Regions from separate parts of the Leclercia sp. genome, predicted to be linked through region 1. Evidence: predicted binding sites of a transcription regulator. Region 1 holds the regulator's gene; the other holds the start of a gene.
The links. Region 1 encodes Fur, which represses iron uptake genes when iron is present. Its sites were predicted from a motif close to ATAATAATGAGAACNACTATCAA; they were not measured.
Positions count from the first base shown of each region.

Region 2: zupT (zinc transporter ZupT) is a predicted target of Fur. The motif match lies at 8,931-8,953, and genes of this name have one in related genera.

Region 1 covers NZ_DAIQCE010000002.1:44,629-60,789, reverse strand. The annotation lists tRNA gene V7Q49_RS09585 (tRNA-Gln) at 3-77, opposite strand; tRNA gene V7Q49_RS09580 (tRNA-Leu) at 101-185, opposite strand; tRNA gene V7Q49_RS09575 (tRNA-Met) at 194-270, opposite strand; gene asnB (asparagine synthase B) at 497-2,161, opposite strand; gene nagD (ribonucleotide monophosphatase NagD) at 2,412-3,164, opposite strand; gene nagC (DNA-binding transcriptional regulator NagC) at 3,211-4,431, opposite strand; gene nagA (N-acetylglucosamine-6-phosphate deacetylase) at 4,440-5,588, opposite strand; gene nagB (glucosamine-6-phosphate deaminase) at 5,645-6,445, opposite strand; gene nagE (N-acetylglucosamine-specific PTS transporter subunit IIBC) at 6,770-8,794, shown strand; gene glnS (glutamine--tRNA ligase) at 8,974-10,641, shown strand; gene chiP (chitoporin ChiP) at 11,075-12,481, shown strand; gene chiQ (ChiQ/YbfN family lipoprotein) at 12,531-12,860, shown strand; gene fur (ferric iron uptake transcriptional regulator) at 13,014-13,460, opposite strand; gene fldA (flavodoxin FldA) at 13,752-14,282, opposite strand; gene ybfE (LexA regulated protein) at 14,438-14,725, opposite strand; gene ybfF (esterase) at 14,854-15,627, opposite strand; gene seqA (replication initiation negative regulator SeqA) at 15,811-16,161, shown strand, end outside.
Region 2 covers NZ_DAIQCE010000009.1:59,255-75,415, forward strand. The annotation lists gene parE (DNA topoisomerase IV subunit B) at 1-1,748, opposite strand, end outside; gene yqiA (esterase YqiA) at 1,777-2,358, opposite strand; gene cpdA (3',5'-cyclic-AMP phosphodiesterase) at 2,358-3,185, opposite strand; gene V7Q49_RS18010 (DUF1249 family protein) at 3,213-3,635, opposite strand; gene nudF (ADP-ribose diphosphatase) at 3,632-4,264, opposite strand; gene tolC (outer membrane channel protein TolC) at 4,468-5,889, shown strand; gene V7Q49_RS18025 (DUF1190 family protein) at 6,064-6,738, shown strand; gene V7Q49_RS18030 (glutathionylspermidine synthase family protein) at 6,741-7,901, shown strand; gene ygiD (4,5-DOPA dioxygenase extradiol) at 7,981-8,769, opposite strand; gene zupT (zinc transporter ZupT) at 8,966-9,739, shown strand; gene ribB (3,4-dihydroxy-2-butanone-4-phosphate synthase) at 9,780-10,433, opposite strand; FMN riboswitch at 10,538-10,689, opposite strand; gene ubiK (ubiquinone biosynthesis accessory factor UbiK) at 10,810-11,106, shown strand; gene hldE (bifunctional D-glycero-beta-D-manno-heptose-7-phosphate kinase/D-glycero-beta-D-manno-heptose 1-phosphate adenylyltransferase HldE) at 11,236-12,666, opposite strand; gene glnE (bifunctional [glutamate--ammonia ligase]-adenylyl-L-tyrosine phosphorylase/[glutamate--ammonia-ligase] adenylyltransferase) at 12,707-15,565, opposite strand; gene V7Q49_RS18065 (CYTH domain-containing protein) at 15,584-16,161, opposite strand, start outside.

The sequences.
Region 1 (16,161 bases):
TATGGCTGGGGTACCTGGATTCGAACCAGGGAATGCCGGTATCAAAAACCGGTGCCTTACCGCTTGGCGATACCCCATCCGTGCAACGCTTTTATGGGAATGGTGCGGGAGGCGAGACTTGAACTCGCACACCTTGCGGCGCCAGAACCTAAATCTGGTGCGTCTACCAATTTCGCCACTCCCGCAAAAAAGATGGTGGCTACGACGGGATTCGAACCTGTGACCCCATCATTATGAGTGATGTGCTCTAACCAACTGAGCTACGTAGCCATCTTTTTTTCGCGTTACCTTATCGGCGTTGCGGGGCGCATTATGCGTATAGACCCTTGCAGCGTCAACACCTTTTTCAACGAAAATGTCTGGAATGTGACTGTTTGGTTAGGTTGCGAACAGCGTGGCCGAATATTCGGCAATTATTGGTTATTAATCGTTTTTGTCCAACGAAACGCGAGGCAAAAAAAGAGGCCCCGAAGGGCCTCATGGCGATGCTTTTTACTTATTTATACGCAGACTGATGCACGCCCACGGCACGACCTGACGGATCGTTCATGGTTTTGAATGCTTCATCCCATTCGATGGCTTTCGCAGAGGAGCAGGCGACGGAAGGGCCACCCGGAACACACTCTGCTGCGCTTGGCAGCGGGAACAGTTCTTCGAAGATCTCACGGTACAGATAGGCTTCTTTTGAACCCGGCGTGTTGTACGGGAAGCGGAAGCTGGCGGTTTCCAGTTGTTGATCGGAAATCTGCTTCGCAGCCACCTCTTTCAGGGTATCGATCCAGCTATACCCTACGCCGTCAGAGAACTGCTCTTTCTGACGCCAGGCCACGCTTGCCGGCAGGTAAGATTCAAAACATTCGCGCAGGATATGTTTTTCCATCTTGCCGTTGCCGCACATTTTATCCTGCGGGTTGATGCGCATGGCCACGTCGAGGAATTTCTTATCCAGGAACGGTACGCGCGCTTCCACGCCCCAGGCAGACATCGCTTTGTTGGCACGGGCGCAGTCGAACATGTGCAGCGCCTGCAGCTTACGTACCGTCTCTTCGTGCAGCTCTTTGGCGTCTGGCGCTTTATGGAAGTACAGATAACCGCCGAACACTTCGTCAGACCCTTCGCCGGACAGCACCATCTTGATGCCCATGGCTTTGATTTTACGCGACATCAGGTACATCGGCGTGGAGGCGCGGATGGTGGTTACATCATAGGTTTCAATGTGATAGATAACGTCACGGATCGCATCCAGACCTTCCTGCACCGTAAAGTGAATTTCATGGTGCACGGTGCCGAGGTGGTTCGCCACTTCCTGCGCGGCTTTCAGATCCGGAGAGCCTTCCAGACCGACGGCGAAGGAGTGCAGCTGCGGCCACCAGGCTTCGGAGCGCTCCTGATCTTCCACGCGGCGGGCGGCGTATTTTTTGGTGATCGCCGAGATCACGGATGAATCCAGACCGCCGGAGAGCAGCACGCCGTAAGGCACGTCAGACATCAGGTGGCTTTTTACCGCCTCTTCCAGGGCCTGCGTCAGTTCCACTTTGTCGGTGACGTTGTCTTTAACGGCATCGTAATCGAACCAGTCGCGTTGATAGTAAGAGCGGATCTCGCCATCTTTGCTCCACAGGAAGCTGCCTGCCGGAAACTCTTTAATGGTGCGGCACACCGGCACCAGGGCTTTCATTTCTGACGCGACATAGAAGTTGCCGAATTCGTCGTGACCCATATACAGCGGGATGATCCCGATGTGATCGCGGCCAATCAGATAGGCATCTTTTTCGCTGTCGTACAGGGCGAAGGCGAACATCCCCTGCAGCTCATCGAGGAATTCCGGGCCTTTTTCCTGGTACAGGGCCAGGATCACTTCACAGTCGGAACCGGTCTGGAAGGCGTAGCGATCGCCGTACTCCGCACGCAGCGCCTGGTGGTTGTAGATCTCACCGTTGACGGCCAGGGCATGGGTTTTTTTCTCGTTATATAACGGCTGGGCACCGGCGTTGACGTCAACAATGGACAGACGTTCGTGAGCCAGAATCGCTTTATCGCTGGCGTAAACACCGGACCAGTCCGGGCCGCGATGGCGCATCAGACGGGATAACTCCAGTGCCTTTTTACGCAGTTCGCCTGCGTCAGTTTTAATATCCAGTACGCCGAAAATTGAACACATAACCTTCTCCATTAACCCTGTTGCAGTGTGATGTTGCTTGCTTATGAAAATGCCGCAAAAGGGGGGAAGCGGCAAGCGTTTTGCCGGGTAAAAGAGAAAAAGTACAATGGTCATTGCCGAATGTTGAAAAAAGCGTATGACTTGAGCTGGTTTGTTGAGGATTATTCAATAAATGACGATTTTGATTAGATGTGCCTCTGTTTTTACCGCACTAAAATGAAAAAACCACGTCCAGGGACGTGGTTTCGGGTTACAGAACATCAATTTCCGCGACCGAGGGGTAAATCCAGCTCGGCCGGAACGGCATGGAATCAATATCATCGAGGGTCGATACCCCCGACAGCACCAGAATGGTCTCCAGCCCGGCCTGGAAGCCCGCCAGAATATCGGTGCGCAGGTTGTCGCCCACGATCACCGTATCTTCCGAGTGGGCCTGCATCTTATTGAGGGCCGCGCGGATGATCCACGGGCTGGGCTTGCCGACATAAAACGGCATGCGGCCGGTCATCTTCTCGATACCAGCACAAAGCGCGCCACAGGCCGGATAAAAGCCGCGGCCATGGGTATCCGGGTTGGTGGCGATAAAGCGCGCTCCGTTGGCGACGAAGAAGGCTGCCTTATGCATCATCTCCCAGTTATAGGAGCGCGTCTCTCCGACGATCACAAAATCGGGATTCACATCGGTAATAGTGAAGCCTGCTTTGTATAGCTCATGGATCAGCGCGCCTTCGCCCACCACATAGGCTTTTTTGCCTTCCTGGCGCTTCAGAAAATCTGCGGTCGCCATCGCCGAGGTGTAAAACACGCTATCTGGCACATCGACACCGGCGGTGGCAAAGCGGTTCGCCAGATCCTGCCCGGTCTGCGACGGGAAGTTGGTGAGCAGAACCAGCGGCATGCCTTTTTCCATGATGCGGTTAAGAAATTCGGCTGCGCCCGGCACGGCAACGTTGTCGTGCATCAGCACGCCGTCGATATCACAAATAACATTCTTAATGGTCATGGACTTCCCGACATCAAAAAAAAGAAGGCGACACTATAAAACGCTGTCAGCTTTCCAGCAAACGCTGCAACAGGATACCGTTAAGCATGGCGCGTTTTACCAGTGCGAAGGCGCCAATCGCCGAGCGGTCGTTCAGGGCTGAGCGAACCACGGGCAGATTCTGGCGAAACGCCTTCAGCGCCTGAGTATTGATGCACCCTTCGATTGCGGGCAGCAGCACCTTTTCGGCTTCGGTAATTTCGCCAGCGATGACCACTTTTTGCGGGTTAAACAGGTTAATGGCGATGGCGATGGTTTTGCCGAGATGGCGGCCAACCTGTTCGATCACTTCGCTGGCCAGCGCGTCGCCCTTGTTGGCGGCCTTGCAGATGGCGTTAATTTTACAGTCGTCCAGCGTGACGCGACTCTGGTAACCCTGCTCCAGCAGGTGACGCACGCGCTGCTCGATGGCGGCGTTGGCGGCCACCGTCTCCAGACAGCCAAAGTTGCCGCAGTGGCAGCGCTCGCCCAGCGGATCGACCTGAATGTGGCCAATCTCGCCGACGTTACCGTTACGCCCAATAAAAATACGCCCGTTGGAGATGATCCCGGCCCCCGTCCCCCGGTGAACACGCACCAGAATAGAGTCTTCACAATCCTGGCTCGCACCAAAGTAGTGCTCAGCCAGCGCCAGGCTGCGGATATCGTGACCCACAAAGCAGGTCACGGCGAAGCGTTTTTCCAGGGCGTTGATCAGGCTCCAGTTTTCGACCTGAATATGCGGCATATAGCGGATCACGCCGCTTTCAGGGTCGACAAGCCCGGGCAGGATCACTGAAATGGCGATCAGCTCGCGGATTTTGCGCTGGCAGGATTCAATAAACAGCTCAATGGCGTTGAGCAGGGCGTGTTCAAGCGTCTCCTGCGTGCGTTCCGGCAGGGAGTAGTGCTCTTCAGCAACCGCTTTGCTGCTCAGATCGTACAGCGTCAGGGTGGCGTCATGGCGGCCAAGGCGCACGCCGATGGCGTGAAAATGGCGGGTTTCGGTGACAATTGAAATTGCGCGACGGCCTCCGGTGGAGGCCTGCTGATCCACTTCTTTGATTAACCCGCGCTCAATGAGCTGGCGGGTAATTTTCGTCACGCTGGCGGGGGCAAGCTGGCTCTGTTCTGCAATCTGGATCCGCGAGATGGGTCCGTGCTGGTCAATCAGTCGATATACCGCAGCACTGTTCAGCTGCTTTACCAGATCAACGTTACCAATTTGAGCTTGTCCGCCAGGTGTCATACGTTTACTTACTCTGTGACGACCTCGTTACCATTAACGATGGTCTTGATGATTTTATAATCGTGTGTGAATGCGGTGAGGTTGGCCACCATGCCCGGAGCAATGCTGCCCAGCTGCTTGTCCACGCCAATCGCGCGTGCCGGGTAGAGGGTTGCCATACGCAACACTTCATCCAGGGCAATGCTGCAATGTTCCACCAGATTGCGCACGCCTTCGATCATGGTTAGCGCTGAACCGCTTAAGGTTCCGTTCTCATCCACACACAGTCCATTCCGGTAGTATATTGTTTTACCAGCAAAAATGAACTGTTCAATATTTGCCCCTGCTGGCGCCGTAGCATCGGTGACCAGACACAGCTTGTCGCCCTTCAGGCGTTTGGCGTTACGGACGTTGGCATAATCGACGTGTAACCCGTCGGCAATGATGCCGCAGTAGACGTCAGGCTCATCGAAGATCGCCCCGGCCAGACCCGGCTCGCGCCCGGTGATGTACGGCATGGCATTATAGAGATGGGTGGCGAAGGAGATCCCGGCGCGGAAGCCCACTTTGGCCTCTTTCAGCGTGGCGTTGGAGTGCCCGGCAGAGACCACAATCCCTGCGCCCGCCAGCTTGCGGATGACGTCCGGATCGACCATCTCAGGCGCCAGGGTCACTTTAGTGATCACATCTGCGTTGGCGCACATGAAATCGACCAGCTCGTCGTCAGGTTTACGCACGAAGCTCGGGTTATGGGTGCCTTTCTTGACGATATTCAGCCACGGACCTTCAAGGTGCAGGCCCAGCGCCTGGTGCGGGTATTTCGCGAGGTATTCACGCATGACGCGAATGCCCTGTTTCATCAGATCGTCGCTGGTGGTAATCAGCGTTGGCAGGTAGCTGGTGCAGCCCGATCTTTCGTTGGCGCGCTGCATAATCTCCAGCGTCTCAACCGTAACGGCTTCCGCTGTATCATTGAACTGCACGCCGCCACAGCCGTTAAGCTGTACGTCGATAAAACCGGGGGAGAGGATTGCCCCATTGAGCGAGCGTTGTTCTATTTCCGCCGGCAGTTCGGCCAGTGGGCAGACACGTTCAATCAGGCCATTTGCGATCACAATCGCATGGTCATCCAGAATTTCATGGCCGGTATAAATCCGACCGTGGGTTAAAGCGTACATAACGACCCCCGGTATAAAAATAGCATCCCGCCTCTGCGGACAGAGGCGGCGTTACATTACAGACCTTTAATATTTTCTGCTTCTAATTCGTTGAAATATTTCAGCGTCTTCACTTTCAGTTCCATCGTGGACGGCTCATCGCACACCACCACCGCTTTCGGATGCAGCTGCAGGCAGCTGATGGTCCACATATGGTTGACGTTACCTTCCACTGCCGCCTGCAGCGCCTGCGCTTTCACGCCGCCCAGCACCAGAATCATCACTTCTTCCGCGTCGAGCAGGGTACCCACGCCAACGGTCAGGGCGTATTTTGGCACCTGGTTCACGTCGCCATCAAAGAAACGGGAGTTAGCCACACGGGTGTCATGAGTCAGGGTTTTGATACGGGTACGGGATGCCAGAGAAGAGGCCGGTTCGTTAAACGCGATATGACCGTCGTTGCCTACGCCACCCATAAACAGGTGAATTTTGCCGTAAGCGCGAATTTTTTCTTCATAATGACGGCACTCAGCGTCGATATCCGGTGCATTGCCATCCAGCAGGTTAATATTTCCCGGCTGAATATCAATGTGATCAAAGAAGTTACGATGCATGAAGCTATGGTAGCTTTCCGGATGATCTTTTGGCAGACCAACGTACTCGTCCATGTTGAAGGTGACAACATGTTCGAAGCTGACCTGGCCCGCTTTATGCATCTCAACCAGAGCTTTATAGGCGGTAAGAGGGGTGCCACCGGTCGGCAGGCCGAGCACAAAAGGACGATCGGCAGTCGGTTTGAACGCATTGATACGGTTTACGATATGGCGGGCAGCCCATTTTCCGACTTGTTCTGCAGTTGCCAGGGGGATCAGTCTCATTATTCACCTCTGAAGTTTTCATAAAAGTTGGCGGATTGCTTGTCCGGGTATGATTAAGACTAACCTGGTTCACACCGAGAGGGGGCAATCCGTCTTGATTTTTCGTATCATAAAATAAGTTTTGACAGTTTGCCAGTGCAGGGGAGGGTGATAAACAATATTTGGTGACAAAACTCACAAAAAGTACGCGTTTAATTTGCGATACGAATTAATTTTCCACACACTCAATCAGCCAGTGAATCATCAACTGTATGTATAAGTTAGTGACACAATAAAAACACAGCTGAGAACACACCGTTAACGGGGTCTCATAGGGGGAACAAATTGAGCATTTTAGGTTATTTACAAAAGGTTGGCCGCGCCTTAATGGTGCCGGTCGCCACGCTGCCAGCGGCAGCAATACTGATGGGTGTCGGTTACTGGATTGACCCTGTGGGTTGGGGTGGAGACAACGCGCTAGCGGCGTTCTTCATTAAGTCCGGTTCTGCCATTATTGATAACATGTCCGTACTGTTTGCCATTGGTGTGGCTTATGGTATGTCCAAAGATAAAGACGGTGCTGCGGCACTGACCGGTTTTGTGGGCTTCCTTGTGTTGACCACGCTCTGCTCTCCTGCTGCGGTTTCCATGATCCAGAAGATCCCTGCGGATCAGGTTCCGGCAGCGTTCGGTAAAATCAGCAACCAGTTCGTGGGTATCCTCGTGGGTATCATCTCCGCTGAACTGTACAACCGCTTCAGTAGCGTTGAGTTGCCAAAAGCGCTCTCCTTCTTCAGCGGTCGTCGTCTGGTGCCGATCCTGACCTCCTTCGTGATGATTGTTGTCGCTTTCATCCTGATGTACATCTGGCCGGTGATCTTCGACGGTCTGGTGAACTTCGGTGAGCACATCCAGAAACTGGGTTCCGTCGGTGCGGGCGTGTATGCGTTCTTCAACCGTCTGCTGATCCCGGTCGGTCTGCACCACGCTCTGAACTCCGTGTTCTGGTTTGACGTTGCGGGCATTAACGACATTCCTAACTTCCTCGGCGGCGCACAGTCCATCGAAGCAGGTAAAGCGGTTGTGGGTATCACCGGTCGTTATCAGGCGGGCTTCTTCCCGATTATGATGTTCGGTCTGCCGGGTGCTGCGCTGGCTATCTACCACTGCGCGCGTCCAGAGAACAAAGCGAAAGTGCTGGGTATCATGATGGCGGGCGCGTTCGCGGCCTTCTTCACCGGTATCACCGAGCCGCTGGAATTCTCCTTCATGTTCGTTGCGCCAGTGCTGTACGTGATCCACGCCGTGCTGACCGGTATCTCCGTGTTCATCGCTGCAAGCATGCAGTGGATTGCCGGCTTCGGCTTCAGTGCGGGTCTGGTGGATATGGTGCTCTCTTCCCGTAACCCGCTGGCGGTTCACTGGTACATGCTGATCCTGCAGGGTCTGGCGTTCTTCGTGATCTACTACGTGGTGTTCCGCTTCACCATCACCAAATTCAACCTGATGACCCCGGGTCGTGAGCTGGCGGTTGCCGGTAGCGAAGCGGATGGTCAGGATGTGAACGTGAGCGGTACCGCAACGGAAGACGTTTCCGGCCTGGCGCGTCAGTACATCGCGGCAGTCGGCGGTTCAGATAACCTGACCGGTATTGATGCCTGCATCACCCGTCTGCGTCTGAACGTGAAAGACTCTTCTCTGGTTAACGAAGCAATGGCGAAACGTCTGGGTGCGTCTGGCGTGATCCGCCTGAACAAAACCAGCGTGCAGATTATTGTCGGCTTCGTGGCTGAGAAAATCGCCAACGCCATGAAAACTACCGGTCCGGTTGCCGCTGCTGAAGCTGCACCAGCGCCATCCGCTGCACCTGCTGCTGCCGTTAAGCCACAGGCTGTTCCCAATGCCACCACCATCGCCGCACTGGTTTCCCCGGTGACCGGTGACGTGGTTGCCCTGGAGCAGGTACCTGATGAAGCCTTCGCCAGCAAAGCGGTAGGTGACGGCGTGGCGGTGAAACCAACGGATAAAACCGTGGTCTCCCCGGCAGCCGGGACTATCGTCAAGATCTTTAATACTAACCACGCGTTCTGCCTGGAAACAGAGAAAGGCGCGGAGATCGTTGTCCACATGGGTATCGATACCGTTGCGCTGGGTGGCCAGGGCTTCAAACGCCTGGTGGAAGAGGGTGCAGAAGTGGTTGCTGGTCAGCCGGTTCTGGAAATGGATCTCGACTTCCTGAACGCCAATGCGCGCTCCATGATCAGTCCGGTTGTCTGCAGCAATATCGACGACTTCAGCGGCCTGGTGATCAAGGCGCAGGGTCAGGTTGTTGCCGGTCAGACACCTCTGTATGAAATTAAAGGCAAATAAGTGCTCCTGAGTCAGCGTTAATGCCTGAGCGGCGGGGATATCCCCGCCGCTTTTTTTTGCAGCAATCGCCCCGATAATTCTCTTCATAGACCTTTTTTTGCGTAACTAAAGGTTGTCACTACGCCCGGCTTATAAGATCATATGCCGTTATACGTCGTTTACGCTTTGAGGAATCCACGATGAGTGAGGCTGAAGCCCGCCCGAGCAACTTTATCCGTCAGATCATTGATGAAGATCTGGCCACCGGTAAGCACACCACAGTTCATACCCGTTTCCCGCCGGAGCCAAACGGCTACCTGCATATTGGTCACGCGAAATCGATCTGCCTGAACTTCGGCATCGCACAGGACTACCAGGGTCAATGCAACCTGCGTTTCGATGACACCAACCCGGTGAAAGAAGATATCGAGTACGTAGAGTCCATTAAGAACGACGTGCAATGGTTGGGCTTCAACTGGTCTGGCGACATCTGCTACTCCTCTGACTATTTTGATCAGCTGTACGCCTACGCCGTTGAGCTGATTAATAAAGGCCTGGCCTACGTTGACGAGCTTTCCGCTGACGAAATCCGCGAATACCGCGGCTCGCTGACCGCGCCGGGTAAAAACAGCCCGTTCCGCGATCGCAGCGTGGAAGAGAACCTGGCGCTGTTTGAAAAAATGCGTGCCGGTGGCTTCGAAGAGGGTAAAGCCTGTCTGCGTGCCAAAATCGACATGGCCTCGCCGTTTATCGTGATGCGCGATCCGGTGCTGTACCGCATTAAGTTTGCCGATCACCACCAGACCGGCAGCAAATGGTGCATCTACCCGATGTACGACTTTACCCACTGCATCAGCGATGCGCTGGAAGGCATTACCCACTCACTCTGTACCCTGGAGTTCCAGGATAACCGTCGCCTGTATGACTGGGTGCTGGATAACATCTCTATTCCGGTGCATCCGCGTCAGTACGAGTTCTCTCGTCTGAATCTGGAATACACCGTAATGTCCAAGCGTAAGCTGAACCTGCTGGTGACTGACAAGCACGTTGAAGGCTGGGATGACCCGCGTATGCCGACCATCTCCGGTCTGCGTCGTCGTGGCTATACCGCAGCCTCCATCCGTGAGTTCTGCAAACGCATCGGCGTGACTAAGCAGGACAACACCATCGAGATGGCGTCGCTGGAATCCTGTATCCGCGAAGATCTGAACGACAATGCGCCGCGCGCTATGGCGGTTATCGATCCGGTGAAACTGGTTATCGAAAACTACCCGCAGGGCGAAAGCGAGCTGGTGACCATGCCGAACCATCCGAGCAAACCGGAGATGGGCAGCCGTGAGGTGCCGTTCAGCGCCGAGATCTGGATCGATCGCGCCGACTTCCGTGAAGAAGCCAACAAGCAGTACAAGCGTCTGGTGATGGGCAAAGAAGTGCGCCTGCGTAACGCCTACGTGATCAAAGCCGAGCGCGTCGAGAAAGATGCGGAAGGCAATATCACCACCATCTTCTGCACCTACGACGCTGAGACCCTGAGCAAGGATCCGGCCGACGGTCGCAAGGTGAAGGGCGTGATCCACTGGGTGAGCGCGGCGCATGCGCTGCCGGTTGAAATCCGCCTGTACGATCGCCTGTTCAGCGTGCCAAATCCGGGTGCGGCAGAGGACTTCCTGCAGGTAATTAATCAGGATTCTCTGGTGATCAAGCAGGGCTTTGCCGAGCCATCACTGAAAGCTGCCGTAGCCGGTCACGCTTATCAGTTTGAGCGCGAAGGCTACTTCTGCCTCGACAGCCGCTATGCTACCGCTGACAAACTGGTATTTAACCGTACCGTTGGTCTGCGTGATACCTGGGCGAAAGCGGGCGAGTAATCCCTTTTCCTCCTGAAAACGCCGCGTAATGCGGCGTTTTTTTTGCCCGCAGCTCGTACCCTAAACCTTTAAATCTTCGCGTTGCGAATTAATTCTGTTTCTTAGAACGGTTAGCTTTCTCTTCCCTTTCAAAAATTAACCGCTATAGATACCGGATGTGATATTTAACTTTTATTTATTAAAAATAAATCGCTCATTCCGCACATTATTTTAAATAAAAATCCTCCCTCATTTCCTTTGTTACAAATCGCAACCAAATATGTGCGCTTTGTCATAATCCTGACTTTTGATCGCTGAAAAGCATTGATAATTCGCGTCGCGAAAAATAGTCTAGGGGCAGGAGATGTAAGCGGGTATTTCCGATTGCCTCCGCTTTTTACTTTTTTGTTTTTCGCCGTTTAAGGCGCTTTAAATACGTCAAAGAGGATTAATTATGCGTACGTTTAGTGGCAAACGTAGTGCGCTTGCGCTGGCTATCGCCGGTGTTACAGCAATGTCAGGCTGGATGGTTTCTCCGAAAGCCCAGGCCGAAGGTTTCATTGATGATTCAACCCTCACGGGCGGTGTCTATTACTGGCAGCGTGAACGTGACCGCAAAGATGTCGAGTCAGACAAATACAAAACGAACCTCGCTCACTCCACCTGGAACGCCAACCTTGATTTCCAGTCCGGCTATGCCGCCGATATGTTCGGTCTCGATCTGGCTGCGTTCACGGCCATCGAAATGGCGGAAAACGGCGACAGCGGTCACCCGAACGAAATTGCCTTCTCCTCCAGCAACAAAGCTTATAAAGAGGACTGGTCCGGCGATAAGAGCGGGATCAGCCTGTACAAAGCGGCGGCTAAATTTAAATACGGTCCGGTCTGGGCACGCGGTGGCTGGTTGCAGCCAACCGGTCAAACCCTGCTGGCGCCGCACTGGAGCTTTATGCCGGGTACCTATCAGGGTGCTGAAGCCGGGGCCAACTTTGACTACGGTGATAGCGGTGCGTTGAGTTTCTCGTACATGTGGACCAACGAATATAAAGCGCCGTGGCACCTCGAGATGGACAAGTTCTATCAGAATGACAGGAAAACCCGCGTCGACTATCTCCACTCCTTCGGCGCGAAGTACGATTTCAAAAACAACCTGATTCTGGAAGCGGCCTTTGGTCAGGCTGAAGGTTTTATCGATCAGTACTTTGCTAAAGCCAGCTACAAGCTTGATATCGTGGGTGGCCCGCTCTCCACCAGCTATCAGTTCTACGGCACGCGTGATAAAGCCGACAGCGGCACCGAGAATGATATCTACGATGGTACAGCATGGCTGCAGGCGCTGACGCTGGGCTACAAGGTCGGCCAGGTCGATTTACGTCTGGAAGGGACTTACGTCAAGGCGGAAGGGCAGCAGGGTTACTTCCTGCAGCGTATGACCCCAACCTATGCGTCTTCCAACGGTCGTCTGGACGTGTGGTGGGATAACCGCTCCGACTTTAACGCCAACGGCGAAAAAGCGGTCTTCTTCGGTGCCATGTATGATCTGAGCAACTGGAACCTTGCGGGCTGGAGCGTTGGCGCGTCCTATGTCTATGCCTGGGATGCGAAACCGTCAGACTGGTTAATCAACAGCGCCGGTCAGCGTGAAGATATCGCCTCCAACAAGATTAAGGAATCGGCCTACAGCCTGGATGCGATCTACACCCTGCAGGACGGCCGCGCGAAAGGAACCATGTTCAAACTGCACTTCACGCAGTATGACAACCACTCCGATATCCCAAGCTATGGCGGCGGCTACGGCAACATCTTCCAGGATGAGCGTGACGTGAAGTTCATGGTTATCGCCCCGTTCACCATCTTCTGATGACAATCCGGGCGGGGACTCACTCCCCGCCTGACTGGAGATCGTTATGTTGAAAAAAATCGTCATGGTCGCAGTGCTGGCATCAGGACTGGCCGCCTGCGCACAACCCCAGACCCAGAAAGAAGATACCCGTCTGAAAGAGGCCTACAGCGCGTGCATCAATACCGCTGAAGGGTCACCGGAAAAGATTGAAGCCTGTCAGAGCGTGCTGGACGTGCTGCGTCAGGAGAAGGCGCACGAACAGTTTGCGACCCAGGAAACCGTCCGGGTGGCGGATTACCAGGCCTGTATTCAGGCGCGTAAAACGGGTAACAATCAGGACGTGACCAAAAACTGCGATAAAATCTGGCAGGAGATCCGCAGCAACAACGCGAAGTAATGAGCTGTTTGCCACGCCCGGTGGCGCTATGCTTACCGGCCTGGGGGTGATTTCACCCTTGTAGGCCCGACAGCGCAGCGCCACCGGGCTTTTTTACATTATCGCAGGCAAAAAAAAGCCAACCGTCAGGTTGGCTCAGAGTCTATGCAAAGATTATTTGGTGTCGTGCGCGTGGTCATCTTCGCGGCAGTCGCCTTCGGCACAGTGGCCATACAGGTACAGACTGTGGTTGGTCAGACGAATGCCATGACGTGCGGCAATTTCGCGCTGACGTAATTCGATGGAATCATCGCTGAATTCGATCACTTTGCCGCAGTCGAGGCAAATCAGGTGATCGTGGTGGTGCTGCTGCGTCAGTTCAAACACGGATTTACCGCCTTCGAAATTATGACGCGTTACGATGCCTGCATCGTCGAACTGGTTCAGTACACGGTAAACGGTAGCCAGACCAATCTCTTCGCCCATGTCGATCAGACGCTTGTATAAGTCTTCCGCACTGACATGATGGTTATCCGGACCCTGAAGCACTTCCAAGATTTTTAACCGTGGAAGCGTGACTTTCAGTCCGGCCTTCTTTAATGCGGTGTTGTTGTCAGTCATGCGGAATCTGTCCTGTTGCTAAACGATTCACTTCTAAAGAAGAAGTGACAGAAAATGCACCTGGGATAATGCGTCTCATTATAGAACTGCCATGACGTAATGAAAACTGCAAGTCTCAAGTAAAGTATGCTTATAAAAACGTGGTACCGCCAACAAAGTTGTTACAAGGTTCCCCGTTTACTCCTGGATCATTGTACAGGTATGGCAGCAAAAGTTAAAAATTTGTAGCAATTATTTTGATTGGTATTACCTATCGATGCGGCGCAACTTTAGCGTTGCGCCGCGACATCATCAGGCGTTGAGGATGTCGTCGAGGTGCAGTTCTTCGCGAACCTGTTTTACCCATTTGTCGACGCGCTCAGCGGTCAGTTCCGGCTGTCGGTCTTCGTCGATGGCGAGGCCCACGAAGTTATTGTCATCGGCCAGACCTTTAGAGGCTTCGAAGTGATAACCGGCAGTTGGCCAGTGTCCTACGATCACCGCGCCGCGTGGCTCAATGATGTCGCGAATGGTGCCGAGGGCATCGCAGAAGTACTCTGCATAGTCTTCCTGGTCGCCACAGCCAAACAGGGCCACCAGCTTGCCGTTGAAATCGATCTCTTCCAGAGAAGGGAAGAAGTCGTCCCAGTCACACTGCGCTTCACCGTAATACCAGGTCGGGATGCCCAGCAGCAGAATATCGTAGCCTTCGATATCTTCTTTGCTGCTTTTCGCAATGTCATGCACATCGGCAACGTCTTTACCCAACTGTTTTTGAATGTTTTTTGCGATATTTTCGGTGTTACCCGTGTCGCTGCCGAAAAAAATGCCGATGATTGCCATGAGTAAAATAACCTCTTGATACTTAATGGTATGGTGGCGCAATTTAGCCACGGATAAGGGCAATCATAGCAGAACAGAGAAGCCTGCGGAAACTGCTATCACGCAGGACTGCACTCTGTGCTACATGAAAGCAACAAGAAGGGGAGTTTTCTGACTTACGCTTTGCCGTGCCATTTCTCGAGCTGCGCGATCAGCATCTCTTCAATAAGCTCACTGCGGCTGATCTCACGGGCATTCGCCAGCTCATTCAGCGCATCGACGGCTTCAGCATTCATTTTCAGCTCGACGCGTTTAAGCCCACGACTTTTATCGCGTTTAAGCTGATTGCGCTTATTAATGCGCAGCTGTTCATCACGCGAAAGCGGATTGGTTTTCGGTCGTCCCGGGCGACGCTCATTCGCGAACAGATCTATTGTCGTGCGGTCCGTGTGTTCTTTGGCCATGATTCTGAGACTTCGGGGGAAACAAGACACCCTGCTAATGCCCGGGCGATAAGCGCGCCATCATACATCACCGAAAACGGCACGCCAACGACTGGAGGCCCGCAGGCGACCAGTCGCTCTCTTTTTAATCAATTTTCGATGTCAGCGAGGTAACGGCGAATAGCGCGCAGCACCGCGTCCGGTTTTTCGGCATGGACCCAATGTCCGGCCCCGGCAATGACGTGCGCTCGCGCCTGAGGGAACTGCGCCAGCAGCGCATCACGGTACGCTTCGGTCACATACGGCGAATTGCCGCCGGTAATAAACAGGGTTGGATGCGGCCACGCGGCGACCGGCTGCCAGCCGACGATCTGATCGTATTGGTCCCAGAGAACCGGCACGTTGAAGCGCCACTGGCCGTCGACGAAGGATTTCAGCAGGAACTGCACCACGCCTTCTTCGTCAAGGTGTTCACGCATCAGCGCCGCAGCCTGCTGGCGGGTGCTGACGCCTGCGTCCGTCACGGCGTTAATGGCGGCGAAGATCTCATCGTGGCGGCGCACGTCATAATCCACCGGCGCGACGTCGATCACCACCAGCCCGGCAATGCGCTCTGGTGCGAGCGCCGTCAGCGCCATTACTGCTTTACCGCCCATTGAGTGACCAATCAGGATCGCCTTTTCAATATGGTGTTCATCCAGCGTATCCAGCAGATCCTGAGCCATGACGGCGTAGGTCATCTGCGGCGAGCGCGGCGACAGACCGTGGTTGCGCATGTCCACCTGCAGCAGCGCGTGGTCGGTCACCAGATCCCGTGCCAGCACGCCAAGGTTATCCAGGCTGCCAAACAGGCCATGCACCAGGACGATGGGAGAATTATTGTGCGGCGATTGTGCAGATTGCGCTCGGGTATTCAATTTCATGGCAAAGTTCTTTTTTTACGTATGTCAGGTTAGGGTATCATGTTGACCATTCTGCCGCCCGGCTGCAAGGAAACAGTTAATTCTGACTTTTGCCGCCATTCTGGCTTGACGCTATCCGCTGTTGGGTTTTGACCTTATACTCCCAACGACTTGTATTCAGATAAGATATCGCACTGGATTAAGATGAAAACAATCGAAGTTGATGACGAGCTTTATCAGTATATCGCCAGCCAGACGCGGCACATTGGTGAGAGCGCGTCCGACATTTTACGGCGCATGCTGAAAATTGCCGCCGCCTCGCAGTCTGCCGCTCCGGCCATCAAAGAAACGCGCCAGCCCGCTGCTGTCGCACAGGAAAAGCCGCTGTCACCGGTAAAAGACAAAGTGCGTGCGATGCGCGAATTGCTGCTCTCTGACGAATACGCTGAGCAGAAGAAAGCAGTTAACCGCTTTATGCTGGTGCTGACTACACTCTATTCACTGGATAACAACGCATTTGCCGACGCGACGGAGTCACTTCACGGTCGTACCCGC
Region 2 (16,161 bases), on a different contig from region 1:
GTATTGGGGTCGAGCGTGGTTTCACGCAGCTGCAGCGGGTTCATCTCGCCCAGCCCTTTAAAGCGCTGTACGTTTGGTTTGCCCTTCTTGCGTTTCAGCTGCTCCAGCACGCCCGCTTTCTCTTCTTCGGTCAGGGCGTAATAGACCTCTTTACCAAGATCGATACGGTACAGCGGCGGCAGCGCCACGTGGACATGACCGTTTTTCACCAGCGTGCGGAAGTGCTTCACGAACAGCGCGCACAGCAGGGTGGCGATGTGCAGACCGTCGGAGTCCGCATCCGCAAGGATGCAGATCTTGCCGTAACGCAGCTGGCTCAGATCGTCGCTGTCCGGATCGATACCGATCGCCACCGAGATGTCATGCACCTCCTGCGACGCCAGCACCTCATCGGAAGAGACTTCCCAGGTGTTAAGGATCTTGCCCTTCAGCGGCATGATCGCCTGATATTCACGATCGCGCGCCTGCTTGGCCGATCCGCCTGCCGAATCCCCTTCCACCAGGAACAGCTCGGTGCGGTTCAGATCCTGCGCGGTGCAGTCCGCCAGCTTGCCCGGCAGCGCGGGGCCGCTGGTCAGCTTTTTACGCACCACTTTTTTCGCGGCGCGCAGACGACGCTGGGCGCTGGAGATCGCCATTTCGGCCAGCATCTCTGCGGCCTGTACGTTCTGGTTCAGCCACAGGCTGAAGGCATCTTTCACCACGCCGGAGACGAACGCCGCGCACTGGCGCGAGGAGAGACGCTCTTTGGTCTGCCCGGCAAACTGCGGATCCTGCATTTTGACCGACAGCACGTAGGCGCAGCGATCCCAGATATCTTCCGCCGACAGCTTCACGCCGCGCGGCAGGATATTGCGGTATTCGCAGAACTCGCGCATGGCGTCCAGCAGCCCCTGGCGCAGACCGTTCACGTGCGTCCCGCCCTGCATGGTCGGGATCAGGTTTACGTAGCTTTCGGTCAGCAGCTCGCCGCCTTCCGGCAGCCACAGCAGCGCCCAATCCACCGCTTCCGTATCCCCGGAAAAATTACCGATAAAGGGTTTTTCCGGCAGGGTTGGCAGGCCGTTGACCGCTTCGCCCAGGTAGTCGTTCAGACCGTCCTCGTAGCACCAGCGCTGCTCGCTGTTGTTGACCTCGTCTTTAAAGGTGATTTCCACCCCAGGACACAGGACCGCTTTCGCTTTCAGAATATGCGTTAAGCGCGAGACCGAGAAACGCGGGCTATCGAAGAAGCTCTCGTCCGGCCAGAAGTGGACGCTGGTGCCGGTATTGCGTTTGCCGCAGGTGCCGATCACCTTCAAATCCTGGACTTTGTCACCGTTCTCAAAGGCAATGTTGTACACCTGGCCGTCGCGGCGCACGGTGACTTCAACCCGTTTTGACAGGGCGTTGACCACGGAGATACCTACCCCGTGCAGGCCGCCTGAGAACTGGTAATTTTTGTTGGAGAATTTGCCGCCCGCGTGCAGACGACAGAGGATCAGCTCAACCGCCGGGACACCCTCTTCGGGATGAATATCCACCGGCATGCCGCGACCGTCGTCGATCACTTCCAGCGACTGGTCGGCGTGCAGAATGACGTCGACGCGTTTGGCATGACCCGCCAGCGCTTCGTCGACGCTGTTATCAATTACTTCCTGGCCCAGATGGTTTGGGCGCGTGGTATCGGTGTACATCCCCGGACGGCGGCGAACCGGCTCAAGCCCGGTGAGTACCTCAATGGCATCAGCGTTATAGGTTTGCGTCATGATTTAAACTAGCAATTCGCAGCGATTGTCAGAGGCTGTGCAGACCAAGAAAGTCGACAATCTGGGTGAAATGATCCTCAAAGCCCGTGAAGGCATGATTACCGCCCTCTTCTATAGTCTGGCGGCAGGAGGCGTAATACGCCACCGCCTGGCGGTAATCCAGCACTTCATCACCCGTCTGTTGCAGCAGCCAGATAAGATCTGGCGCTTCCAGCGGGTCAATCTGCATAACTTTGAGGTCGTAAATATGGCGTGACTCTAGCACATATTGCTGTCCGGTGTAGGGGTTCTCGTTGTGCCCCAGATAGCCCACCAGCAGCTCAAAAGGCCGCACCGCCGGGTTGACTACCACCGCAGGCACCATAAAGCACTGGGACAGCCAGGTGGCGTAATAGCCACCGAGAGATGACCCCACCACGCCAAAGGGCTCGCCGCCGTGGGCCATGACAATCGCCTCCAGCATTTCGGCGGCGTCGGCCGGGTAAGGCGGCAGCTGCGGGACGATCATCTCGACGTGGGGATGATTGACCTCCAGCCACTGTCGAAACAGCGTCGCTTTTGCCGAACGCGGGGAACTGTTGAACCCGTGCAAATAAAGGAGCGCAGACATCAGTAGCCTTCTGACGCAGTATCCGGGCGGAACTGCGAGCCTTCCAGGCGGCAGACTTCAGTCGTAAGCCGACCGTCGGGATGCAGATCCAGCCAGCGCCAGCCTGGGGCAATGGTGTCTAAGGTGAAGTTCGCACAGTGCGGTTTGAACTGCACGCAGGTGGAGGGCGTAGCCAGCAGGCGACGACCGTTCCAGTCGAGATCGAGTTCCTGGTGAATATGGCCGCAAAGTAGGTTATTGACCCGTGGGAATTTCATCAGCACCTGATCGAGATCTGCAGAGTTGCGCAGGCTGTGCTGATCGAGCCAGCTACATCCTGCTGGCAGCGGATGATGATGCAATAAAAGCAGGGTGTGACGCTCGGGATCGGCCGCCAGCTTTGCTTCGAGCCACTCCAGCTGAAACTCGCTCAGCTCGCCGTGCGGCACGCCGAAGACCTGGCTGTCGAGCAGCAGGATCTGCCAGTTGTCGCCTGAATGAACCCGCTTCGCAGGCGAAATCCCCGCATCCTGAAGCGCGCTGTACATCGAAGGTTGAAAATCGTGATTACCGGGTAACCAGACGCAGGGCGCATTAAAGCTCGCGATACCTTCAGCAAAATGCTGATAAGCCGCGGAGGTTTGATCCTGCGCCAAATCGCCCGTGGCGACAATCAGATCGCATTCGCGCTTCTGGGCATGAATGGCTTCCAGAACAGCCTGATAACTCTCCCAGGTATTAACACCCAACAGGGTTTCATGCTTTTTGGCAAACAGGTGAGTATCAGTAATTTGTAATACCCTGACTGGCGCCCCACCAGCAACAGTCAGGTTCAACAGGCTTTCCAAATGGTGTCCTTAGGTAGGTTTACGACGCTAACAAACCGGAATCGCCATTGCTCCATGTGCTAAACAATATTTTAGCCAGTCGGCTAAAAACTGGTTAATTTGATGCTTTTCGTCACGTTGATGCAACTTTTTATTTGGGTAATCATACCGCGCTTTGAAGCGGAAGATCTGCTGGCTTGAACACACTTCAGCGACCGTCGCGTCATGGTAGAGCCGCACCGTCATTGACGGCAGGCTCCAGTAGCTGATGGACGGCGCGGTTTGCTCAATCTCCACCAGGGTAGTGTAACGGGTTGATTCAACAATAGTTAACCGATACTGCGCGTTGCTCACCTGATAGCTCACTGTTTCACCGGCCACGTCGTTACGCGGCAGTAGTCGGCGTAATTGTGCGAAATTGGTCTCGCACAGACGCATCATTTCAGGGAAGTCAGGTGTATAACGCTTCATCTTTTCCACTCGTTTCGTAAGTCCTGATAATGCAGCTGTAGCCATTGCAAAGCGATGACAGAAGCCGCGTTGTCGATTTTCCCCTCTTTTACCCATTGATAAGCCTGCTCCCGACTTACCACATGAACCCGAATATCTTCGTTTTCATCAACCAGACCGTGAATCCCTTGCGCGGTCGTGGCGTCCACTTCGCCAACCAGAATTGACAGGCGCTCGCTGGTGCCCCCTGGGCTTGCCAGATAGCTGGTGATCGGTTTTGTCCGACCGACGTCCAGCCCGGCCTCTTCCATCGCCTCGCGGCGGGCGACATCTTCCGGCGTCTCGCCCTCTTCGATCATCCCGGCCACCATCTCAAGTAACCATGGGCTTTCGCTGGTATCCAGCGCGGCAATGCGAATCTGCTCTATCAGTACCACTTCGTCACGCACTGGGTCAAAGGGTAGCAAGACTGCGGCATGCCCGCGCTCAAAAATTTCGCGCCTGACTTCGCCACTCATTTCACCGTTAAACAAACGATGGCGAAAACGGTATAATTCCAGTGAAAAAAATCCGCTGTAGAGCGTTTCTCGTGCAATAATTTCTACATCGTTTTTTGTAAAAGTCACTGGCAACTTTTCTGGTTTATCCATGTTTGCATCCTGGTATAAATGGTGGCGTTAAGGTGAAATTCAATTCTGCTAAACTGCGGTTTCTACTACAGTATGGTAAATTGGTGCAAGTTACTGCCGCATGGCACGGAACGCCAACCTTTTGCAGTGGCGAAGTCTGCTAGAATCGGTAGATATTTTTTAATTAGATCAGCGCTAACTAAGCTTCACAACAAGGAAAGCAAATGAAGAAATTGCTCCCCATCCTCATCGGCCTGAGCCTGACGGGTTTCAGCGCGTTGAGTCAGGCAGAAGACCTGATACAGGTTTATAAGCAGGCACGTCTGAGCAACCCGGAACTGCGTAAATCCGCTGCCGATCGTGATGCTGCCTTTGAAAAAATTAATGAAGCACGCAGCCCATTATTACCACAGCTGGGTTTGGGTGCCGATTATACCTATAACAACGGTTATCGTGATGCTAACGGCGTCGACTCCAACGTCACCAGCGGTTCGCTCCAGTTAACCCAGACGCTGTTTGATATGTCCAAATGGCGTAACCTGAGCCTGCAGGAGAAATCTGCCGGTATTCAGGATGTCACCTATCAGACCGACCAGCAGACGCTGATCCTTAATACCGCAACCGCCTACTTCAAAGTGCTGAGCTCAATCGATACGCTCTCCTACATTGAAGCGCAGAAACAAGCTATCTATCGCCAGCTCGATCAGACCACCCAGCGTTTCAACGTGGGTCTGGTTGCCATCACTGACGTACAGAACGCCCGTTCACAATACGACAGCGTGCTGGCGAACGAAGTGACCGCGCGTAACGATCTGGATAACGCCGTTGAAGAGCTGCGTCAGGTCACCGGTAATTACTACCCGCAACTGGCATCGTTAAACGTTGATCACTTCAAAACTGAAAAGCCGCAGGCGGTGAATGCCCTGCTGAAAGAAGCTGAAAACCGTAACCTTAACCTGTTGCAGGCCCGTCTGAGCCAGGATCTGGCCCGCGAGCAGATCCGCCTGGCACAGGATGGCCATCTGCCGACCCTGAGCCTGAGTGCCTCCAGCGGCATTTCTAACACCAGCTACAGCGGTTCCCGCACCAGTGGTGCCCAGTACAACGACAGCGACGTTGGCCAGAACAAAATCGGCCTGAACTTCTCCCTGCCAATCTATCAGGGCGGCCAGGTCAACTCGCAGGTCAAACAGGCGCAGTACAACTTTGTCGGTGCCAGCGAGCAGCTTGAAAGCGCGCACCGCAGCGTTGTGCAGACCGTGCGTTCCTCCTTCAACAACGTGAACGCCTCTGTCAGCAGCATCAACGCCTACAAACAGGCCGTTGTCTCTGCCCAGAGCTCACTGGATGCGTCAGAAGCCGGTTACGCGGTGGGTACCCGTACCATTGTCGACGTGCTGGACGCGACCACCACGCTGTATAACGCCAAACAACAGCTCTCCAACGCCCGTTATAACTACCTGATTAACCAGCTGAACATCAAGCAGGCGCTGGGTACGTTGAACGAGCAGGATCTGGTTGCGCTCAACGGTTCATTAGGTAAACCGATCTCGACCACGCCTGAAGCCGTCGCGCCGGAAAACCCACAGCAGGACGCGTCTGCTGACGGTTTGACCCCTGCTACTGCACGCACCACCAGCAACTGATGCTGCTACCTGGCCTGGGTCCACCAGGCCGGGTAAATCCCCCCAGTCCGACAAAAATACGTAAGCCAACGTAAAGATCCTCCTCTTTGACTCCGATAGCTTCAATTTCCACCACTCATCCTCTATTCTGAGCGTTATTTTCTGTGTTTTACCACTGGGTCCTGGAAGACAATGATGAAACGGACAAAATCTATTAATCACGCCTCGTTCCGTAAAAGCTGGAACGCGCGTCATTTCACCCCTGTCGCCCTGGCGCTGAGCGCCGCTTTTATGCTGGCAGGCTGTGAAAAAACCGACGAAACGGTTTCCCTCTATCAAAACGCCGATGACTGTGCGGCCGCTACCGGCAAAAGCGCGGAGTGTACCACCTCGTACAACAACGCCCTGAAGGAAGCGGAACGTACCGCGCCGAAATACGCCAGCCGTGAAGACTGCGTGGCAGAGTTCGGTGAAGGCCAGTGCCAGCAGGCACCGACCCCGGCTCAGGCAGGCACCGCGCCAGCAGAAAACCAGGCGCAGGCCCAATCCAGCGGAAGCTTCTGGATGCCGTTGATGGCGGGTTACATGATGGGCCGTCTGATGAGCGGCGGTGCGGGCTATCAACAGCAGCCCCTGTTCAGCTCGAAGAACCCGGCCAGCCCGGCTTATGGCCAGTACACCGATGCCAGCGGCAAAGGTTACGGTGCCGCCCAGCCAGGCCGTACCATGAACGTACCTAAAACCGCGATGGCGCCAAAACCGGCCACCACTAATACCGTTACCCGCGGCGGCTTTGGTGATTCTGTTGCCAAACAGAACACCATGCAACGCAGCGCGGCCGGCACCTCAACTCGCTCTATGGGCGGCTGATAATGGAACGAGTCAGTATTGTTGAGCGCCCGGACTGGCGCGAAAAAGCCACCGAATACGGATTCAACTTTCACACCATGTACGGCGAGCCGTACTGGTGTGAAGATGCCTATTACAAGCTGACCCTCGCCCAGGTTGAGAAGCTGGAAGCGGTAACGGCAGAGCTGCATCAGATGTGCCTGAAGGTGGTGGAGAAGGTCATTAACAGCGATGAGCTGCTGACCAAATTCCGCATTCCGAAGCACACCTGGGGCTTTGTGCGTCAGTCATGGCTGACCCATCAGCCGTCGCTCTATTCGCGCCTCGATCTGGCGTGGGATGGCACCGGCGAGCCGAAGCTGCTCGAGAACAACGCCGATACGCCCACCTCGCTGTATGAAGCGGCCTTCTTCCAGTGGATCTGGCTGGAAGATCAGCAGAACGCCGGTCATCTACCGGAAGGCAGCGACCAGTTCAACAGCCTGCAGGAAAAGCTGATCGAGCGTTTCGCTGAGCTGCGCGAGCAGCATGGCTTCAATCTACTGCACTTTGCCTGCTGTCGTGACACGGTCGAAGATCGCGGCACGGTGCAGTATCTGCAGGATTGTGCCGCCGAGGCAGAAGTCGCCACTGAATTCCTCTATATCGAAGATATTGGCCTTGGCGAAAAAGGTCAGTTCACCGACACGCAGGATCAGGTGATCAGCAACCTGTTCAAGCTCTATCCGTGGGAATACATGCTGCGCGAAGTGTTCTCCACCAAGCTGGAAGATGCCGGCGTGCGCTGGCTGGAACCGGCCTGGAAGAGCATTATCTCCAACAAAGCCCTGCTGCCGTTGCTGTGGGAGATGTTCCCGGACCATCCCAATCTGCTGCCGGCGTACTTCGCGGAAGATGACTATCCACAAATGGATAAGTACGTCAAAAAGCCGATTTTCTCCCGCGAGGGAGCCAACGTGTCGATTATCGAAAACGGTAACACCGTGGAAGCGGTAGAAGGCCCGTATGGCGAAGAAGGAATGATCGTCCAGCAGTTCTGTCAGCTACCGAAGTATGGCGACAGCTATATGCTGATTGGCAGCTGGCTAATCAACGATCAGCCAGCCGGGATCGGTATTCGCGAGGATCGGGCGCTGATCACCCAGGATCTGTCCCGCTTCTATCCGCATATTTTTGTGGAGTAACCGCATTGCCGGGTGGCGGCTTCGCCTTACCCGGCCTACAAATCCCGTAGGCCCGGTAAGCGTAGCGCCACCGGGCGCTTTACCCCACCTGCACCGACAACATACTCAGGCTGCCCATCTCGATACCGTCCACCGGCGTAGTAATTGGCTCCTGGCCGTCCCATGCGCCCAGGACATAGAGCAGCGGCAGGAAGTGTTCCGCCGTCGGGTTAGAGAGCGAGCCGCCGTCGTGCGCCAGATAATTCACTAGCGGATGCTCTTCTGCCGGCCCTTGCCAGTTAAGGTTCGCTTTCACGTAATCATTGAAAGACGTCGCCCACGGATAAGGCGTATTTTCCCCGTGCCAGCGGGCGGTACGCAGGTTATGCACCACGTTGCCACTGGCTACCAGCATAATGCCTTCATCACGCAGAGACGCCAGCTTACGGCCCACCTCTAAGTGCCAGGCCGCCGGTTTGGTGCTGTCGATGCTGAGCTGCACCATCGGGATGTCGGCTTCCGGGTACATCTTGATCAGCACGCCCCAGGAGCCATGGTCAAAGCCCCACGCCTCTTTATCGAGGGTGACAGGGATCGGTGCCAGCAGATCCACCAGCTGCTGCGCCAGTGCCGGGGATCCCGGTGCTGGATAGTGCGTGTCGTACAGCGCCTGCGGGAACCCACCAAAATCATGGATGGTTTTCGGCGTTTCCATCGCGGTGACGCCGGTGCCACGGGTAAACCAGTGTGCGGAGACCACCACAATCGCCTTCGGACGCGGCAACGTCTCGCCCAGATGTCGCCAGGCGCGGGTGTAGACGTTATCTTCCAGCACATTCATTGGGCTACCGTGACCCAAAAACAGCGCTGGCATACGGGAAGAAGTCATGATGATATCCTTACACAAGGTGTCGATTTGATTGCTTTACCTTACCCGTTATCCGGATAAGATGAACTCAGATAACCATGATGAAGATCATCAGGAAATTTGAATGTAAGGGATCTGTAAAGGCGTCTGTACCCGCTCGCGTTGCGTGCGTTTAGCCTTTAATATGAATGAGAATCATTATCATAAGGAGAGGTGAATGTCAGTTCCCCTGATTCTGACTATTCTTGCAGGTGCCGCCACCTTTATCGGCGCCATGCTCGGCGTCCTGGGCCAGAAGCCCTCTAACCGCGTGCTGGCCTTTTCCCTCGGCTTTGCCGCCGGGATCATGCTGCTCATCTCCCTGATGGAGATGCTGCCTGCCGCCCTCGGTACGGAAGGCATGTCGCCGGTACTCGGGTACGGGATGTTTGTCATTGGTCTGCTGGGCTACTTTGCACTGGACAAAATGCTGCCCCACGCGCATCCGCAGGATCTGATGCAAAAGGGCAGTCAGCCGCTGCCGGGCAACCTGAGGCGTACAGCGATGCTGCTGACCCTCGGCATCAGCCTGCACAACTTCCCCGAAGGTGTCGCCACCTACGTGACCGCCAGCAACAATCTGGAGTTGGGTTTCGGTATTGCGCTGGCAGTCGCATTGCATAATATCCCGGAAGGACTGGCGGTAGCGGGCCCGGTCTATGCGGCCACGGGCTCAAAGCGTAAAGCGGTGTTTTGGGCAGGTATATCCGGCATGGCAGAGATCCTCGGCGGGGTGCTGGCGTGGCTGATTCTCGGCAGTCTGATTTCGCCGGTGGTAATGGCGGCCATTATGGCGGCAGTAGCAGGGATTATGGTGGCGCTGTCGGTGGATGAGCTGATGCCGCTCGCCAAAGAGATCGATCCGAATAACAACCCCAGCTACGGTGTGCTGTGCGGGATGTCGGTGATGGGACTCAGTCTGGTGCTGCTCCAGACGGCAGGAATAGGCTAAAAAAACGCCGGGTTATCCCGGCGTTTTTTATGCTGTGTTATCAGCTGGCTTTGCGCTCATGCGCCTGGCGATACGCCACCAGATCTTCGATGGTGACCACGGCCATGTTGTGTTTACCGGCGAATTCAATGCACTCCGGCGCGCGCGCCATAGAGCCATCATCATTGGTCAGTTCACACAGCACACCGGCAGGTTTGAAACCGGCCAGAGTCACCAGATCGATAGTCGCTTCGGTGTGGCCGCCGCGCGTCAGGACGCCACCCGGCTGCGCGCGCAGCGGGAATACGTGGCCCGGACGGTTCAGGTCAGAAGGTTTTGCGCCATCGGCAATGGCTGCGCGCACGGTGGTCACGCGGTCAGCAGCTGACACACCGGTGGTCACACCGCTGGCCGCTTCGATGGTCACGGTAAAACCGGTGCCATAGGCGCTGGTGTTGTTCTCTACCATCATCGGTAGATCCAGCTGCTTACGGCGATCTTCGGTGATACACAGGCAAACAATACCGCTGCCGTGACGGATGGTCAGCGCCATCTGTTCAACGGTCATGGTTTCGGCGGCGAAAATCATATCGCCTTCGTTTTCACGATCTTCATCGTCAAGCACCATCACGCCGCGACCTTCGCGAAGCGCAGCAAGCGCGTGTTCTACACGGTCAGCAGAGGTGCCGAAAGAGGAAAGGAGCGTCTGATTCATGGTAAAAAAACCTCATTAAAATTATGGTTACCAGAATCAGGGCAGTCTTAGGAGCGCCGTAGTACGGCAAAAAAATAACGTGAGCGGGCCTCGCCCGGCTGGTTCGTTACTCTCTCCCATCCGGACTTTAACCGTCGGCCCCGGAATTACACCGGATCTGCTGACCTTTGAGTTTGCACCCAAAGCGCTCGCGGGCTTTCAACGCGAAGGTTGATTTACCGCCGGTGGGGAATTTCGCCCCGCCCTGAGAATAAGCGGGATAACTATAACGCTAATGATTATGTTCGGCAACGCATAAGCTTCACACAATTCTGGTTTAAGGATCGCGGTTACGCGCTACAATGGTCGTTAACACCTTTTCTTCAAGGGAACTACCATGATCGACCCAAAAAAAATTGAACAACTTGCCCGCCAGGTCCATGAATCCATGCCGAAAGGCGTACGTGAGTTTGGTGATGATGTTGAGAAGAAGATCCGCCAGGTGCTGCAGTCGCAGCTGATGCGTCTGGATCTGGTCAGCCGTGAAGAATTTGACGTGCAGACGCAGGTGCTGCTGCGTACCCGCGAGAAAATCGCCCTGCTGGAACAGCGTCTGACCGAGCTGGAAAACCGCAACGTCGTTGACGAAGTGAAACCGGCGCCGGCGATCCCACCGGTGGATAACGTGGAATAATTCCCGGCGGCGCTGCGCTTGCACGGGCCTACAAGGTAAACGCAAAACGGCAACCCAGGTTGCCGTTTTTAATGTTTACCCCCTCTCCCTGTGGGAGAGGGTTGGGGTGAGGGCATCAGCCCGCACGAATTACTGACTGTCTTTCTGGATCTTCTTAATGATGTTGGTGGTTGAACACCCGTCCTCAAAGTTGAGCACCATCACTTCCCCGCCGTTAGCCCACACCTCTTCGCTACCCGCGATCTGTTCAGGCTTGTAGTCACCGCCTTTGACCAGCAGATCCGGCAGGATCCCGGCAATCAGGCGCTGCGGCGTGTCTTCCTCGAACGAAACCACCCAGTCCACCGCTTCCAGCGCGCCGAGCACAATCATGCGCTGCTCAAGCGGGTTCACCGGACGGGTCTCGCCCTTCAGCCGTTTGGTAGAGGCATCGCTGTTAACCGCCACAATCAGACGGTCGCCCAGCTTGCGCGCGTTCGCCAGATAGGAGACGTGGCCCGCGTGCAGAATGTCGAACACGCCGTTGGTCATCACCACTTTCTCACCACGCTTACGCGCGGCGGCCACCGCCACTTTCAGCTCGTCTTCGCTCATCACGCCAAAGCCGGTATCGGCACGACCGCGTACCGCGTTTTCCAGTTCGATAGGCGAAACGGTAGAGGTCCCCAGTTTACCCACCACCACGCCCGCGGCGGCATTAGCAAAGTAGCAGGCCTCTTCCAGGGTATTACCCGCGGCCAGGGTGGCCGCCAGCACGCCGATAACGGTATCACCGGCACCGGTGACGTCATACACTTCCTGCGCCTGGGTTGGCATATGCAGCGGCGCTTTGCCCGGCTGCAGCAGGGTCATCCCCTGCTCGGAGCGGGTCACCAGCAGCGCGGAGAAGTCGAAATCGGCGATGATCTTCATGCCGCGCTCAACGATCTCCTCTTCGGATTTACATTTACCCGCCACAGCTTCGAATTCAGACAGGTTTGGCGTGAGCAGCGTCGCCCCGCGATAGCGTTCAAAATCGGTGCCTTTCGGGTCGATCAGCACCGGCACGCCGGCATTACGCGCCAGCGTAATCATCTGCTGAACGCTGGCCAGCGCCCCTTTGGCGTAGTCGGAGAGCACCAGCGCGCCGATATTGCCCAGCGCCTGGTTGATGCGCTCGTGCAGCGGCTCAGGATCCACGCCTTCGAAACCCTCTTCAAAGTCGAGGCGGATCAGCTGCTGGTTGCGTGACAGCACGCGCAGCTTGGTGATCGTCGGGTGCGTCGGGACAGAAACGAAATCACATTTGACGTTCACATCCGCCAGGGTCTTGCTCAGTGCCCGTGCGGCGTCATCGATGCCGGTCAGCCCCACCAGGCGCGAATGCGCGCCGAGAGAAGCAATGTTCATCGCCACGTTTGCCGCGCCGCCAGGACGCTCTTCAATGGTATCCACCTTCACCACCGGGACCGGGGCTTCCGGGGAAATGCGGCTGGTTGGCCCATACCAGTAGCGATCCAGCATCACATCGCCAACCACCATAACTCCAGCACGTTCAAACTCTGGCAGTGTTACTTTCATTCCTGACTCCAGAAAGATTCACAATTTGCGCGCGATAATATCACACTTGTTTTGTTACGCACGGTTCCACCAGCCACTTCTGCCAGCAGGCACGCACCAGCTCTCGCTCGGCGTTAAAACAGTCCAGCGGCAGATGCCCGGGCTGCTCCTGCAGGGCCAGATGGTGCAGCTCATCGCGCAGCGTGGTGTAGGCGCGGGTCAATGCCAGCGCCTCGTGCTCGTCCATAATGTCGTTTTGCGCCAGCAGCTCCAGAATGCGCACGTTATCCGACCAGCGGGTGAGCTTCGGCTTGCTGTGCGCGTCACGCAGCACCAGGTACTGGGTGATAAATTCAATGTCGGTGATCCCGCCCTCATCGGCTTTGATATCAAAGCGATCGCGGTGTTTATTTCCCAGATGGGCGCGCATCTTCTCGCGCATCTCGCGCACTTCGGTTTGCAGCGTCGGGCCCTCGCGCGTGGCGGTCAGCACGTCGCGACGAATGGTATCGAACTGCGCTTTCAGCTGCGGATCGCCATACACCACCCGGGCGCGCACCAGGGCCTGATGCTCCCAGGTCCAGGCCTCGTTCTGCTGATAATCAGCGAAGGCGTCGGTGGAGGTGACCAGCATGCCCGCCGCCCCGGACGGACGCAGGCGGGCGTCCACCTCATACAGAATGCCGGACGAGGTGCGGGTGCTGAAGAGGTGCATAATGCGCTGGGCGAGGCGCAGATAGAACTGACGCCCGTCGATCTCGCGCTCGCCGTCGGTCATTACGTCCACCGGGCAGTCGTGGAGGAAAATCAGATCCAGATCGGAGCTGTAGCCCAGCTCCCAGCCGCCCAGTTTGCCGTAGCCCACCACCGCAAAGCCGCGTCCTTCGCGATCGGCCAGGTGCTTCGGCTGGCCGTAACGCGCCACCATCTGCACCCACGCCTGATGGACCACCGCATCGATAATCGCTTCCGCCAGCCAGGTTAAGTGATCGCTCACTTTCATCACTGGCAGCGTGCCGGAGATATCGGCCGCCGCCACGCGCAGCAGCTGCGCCTGTTTAAACTGACGCAGCGCCTCCAGCTGTTGCTCTTCGTCCTCTTCCGGCACGCGCAGCAGATACTGGCGCAGCTCGTCGCGATAGGCGTCGGTCGCCGTCGGCTGGTAAAGGGTGTTGGGATCGAGCAGCTCGTCCAGCAGCAGCGGATAGCGTGCCAGCTTGCTGGCAATCATCGGCGAGGCGGCGCAGAGGGAAATCAGGTGCTTGAGCGCCCCCGGAAACTCGCTGAGCAGCTCCAGATAGGTGGTACGGGTGATGATCCCGCTCAGCAGCGGGGTCAGGCGCGACAGCGGCACCGGGGCATCGGCCCGGGAGCAGACGTCGCTGAGCAGGTGCGGCATCAGGTGATCCAGCACCTGGCGGCCGCGCGGGCCAATGGCGCGCTTGTTCAGCTCAAGGCGGAAATCGGCAATCAGCGCCACGACCCGATGGCGATCCTCATCGCTGAGGTGGGTCAGCACCGGGGTGGTGTCGTCCTCCTGCAGCGCATCCTGCCATAGCTCACGCCAGTGTTCGGACAGCTCATCGTCCTGGGATTCGCTCTCATCGTCGCCGATCAGGTCGTTAAAAATACGCCGCACCGCTGCCATATGTGCATCCAGCGCGTCGGTCAGCGCCTGCCAGTTGTCTACGCGCATTCCCCAGGCGAGGCGGGCGCGGTTAAGCTCATCCCCCGGCAGGGTCTGGGTTTGTTCGTCATTGATGCTCTGGAGCAGGTTTTCCAGACGCCGCAAAAAGAGGTAGGCCTCGCGCAGGATCCGGTCATCGCCTTCCGGCAGCAGGTGCAGCTGAGCGATAGCGGACAGGGTTGGCAGCAGGGAGCGGGACTGTAGCGAGGGCTCGCGCCCGCCGCGGATCAGCTGGAAGACCTGGACGATAAACTCGATCTCGCGGATGCCGCCCGCCCCCAGCTTGATGTTGTCCTTCAGGCCGCGACGACGCACTTCCCGGGCAATCATCCCTTTCATGTTGCGCAGCGACTGGATGACGCTGAAATCAATGTAGCGACGGAACACGAACGGGCGCAGCATGGCGCGCAGCTCGTTGGCGTACACATCGGCGTTATCGCCCATGATCCGCGCCTTAACCATCGCGTAGCGTTCCCAGTCGCGGCCCTGCTCCTGGTAATAATCTTCCAGCGCGGCAAAGCTCAGCACCAGCGGGCCGCTGTCGCCGAACGGACGCAGGCGCATATCCACCCGGTAGACAAAGCCGTCCTGGGTGGGTTGATCCAGCGCCTTAATCAACCGCTGCCCCAGGCGGGTGAAGAACTGGGCGTTATCCAGCTCGCGACGTCCGCCGCGGGTGGCGCCCTTCTCCGGCCAGGCGAAGATCAGATCGATATCCGAGGAAAAATTGAGTTCGCCGCCGCCCAGTTTGCCCATGCCTAATATCAGCAGCGGCTGCGGAGTGCCCTCCTCGCTGCACGGCGTGCCCCATTCGCGGCAGCAGGCGTCGTACAGCCAGTCGCGGGCGGCGACGATCAGCGTCTCCGCCAGGTGGCTTAACTGCTGCAACGTGCTCTCTTCACTCACCCGCATCAACGCCTGCGCCCAGGCGATGCGTACCATCACCCGACGGCGGAACTGGCGCAGCGCGCGCATCAGCGCAGCTTCATCGCTGATGTCCGCCAGCGCGTCCTGTAACCACTGCGCGTAGTGCTGCCACTCGTCCGCCTGAGGTGCCGAGGCTTCAAGTTCCGCCAGCCAGTCAGGATGGGCGGTGACGCTCTCCTGCACAAAGTCGCTGAAGGTCAGTACCTGTCGCGCCTGCTCGCTTAACGACGAAGCGGGTAATGCTTCCGGCAGACGCTCACATACCGTCTGCCACTGCTGCTCTAAGGGTGAAGAAAGCGGCATCATGGGGGTTCCTTGCCTGCGTTAACGTTTTCCGCTGTGCAGCCAGAATGGCTCCTGCGAAATGGCTTCGTTGCGGAAATGCTCAATTTCAATGTGCTGGCGGGTTTTGATGGCATACAGCAGCCCTTGCCAGTTCTCCAGCCATGCGCGGGCGACCGGGCCGTCATAGGCCCCTGCCAGCAGCAGAATGCTGTCGACGTTACGCGCCAGACGGATCAGCTGATCGCCGTACTGATCGCCCAGCGGATGTCCGAAAATGGTTTTCAGCTCAGCGGCGTGGCGGGACAGGTGGATATCGGCGAAACGTTTAAAGTTATCCGCAATTTTGGTCTCCCCCTTCGCATCGAGGAAGCTGCGCCAGCCGCGGGTCACCAGGAACTCGGTGAGCGCCAGTTTGGCAGTAGCGGTTTGCGGATTGTAGACCGCCGTTTCGGCAGAGACGTCAGAAGCCATCAGGGCGTCGGCCTGGGTCAACAGATCACGTAAGTGAGCACTCGCTTTACGTGGCACAATGCCGCCGAACAGCGTCAGGCTGTGACGCACCAGCGCCATCGCCGCCAGCACCTGTTCTTTGGCCCCTTTCACGCCGCGGATCCACA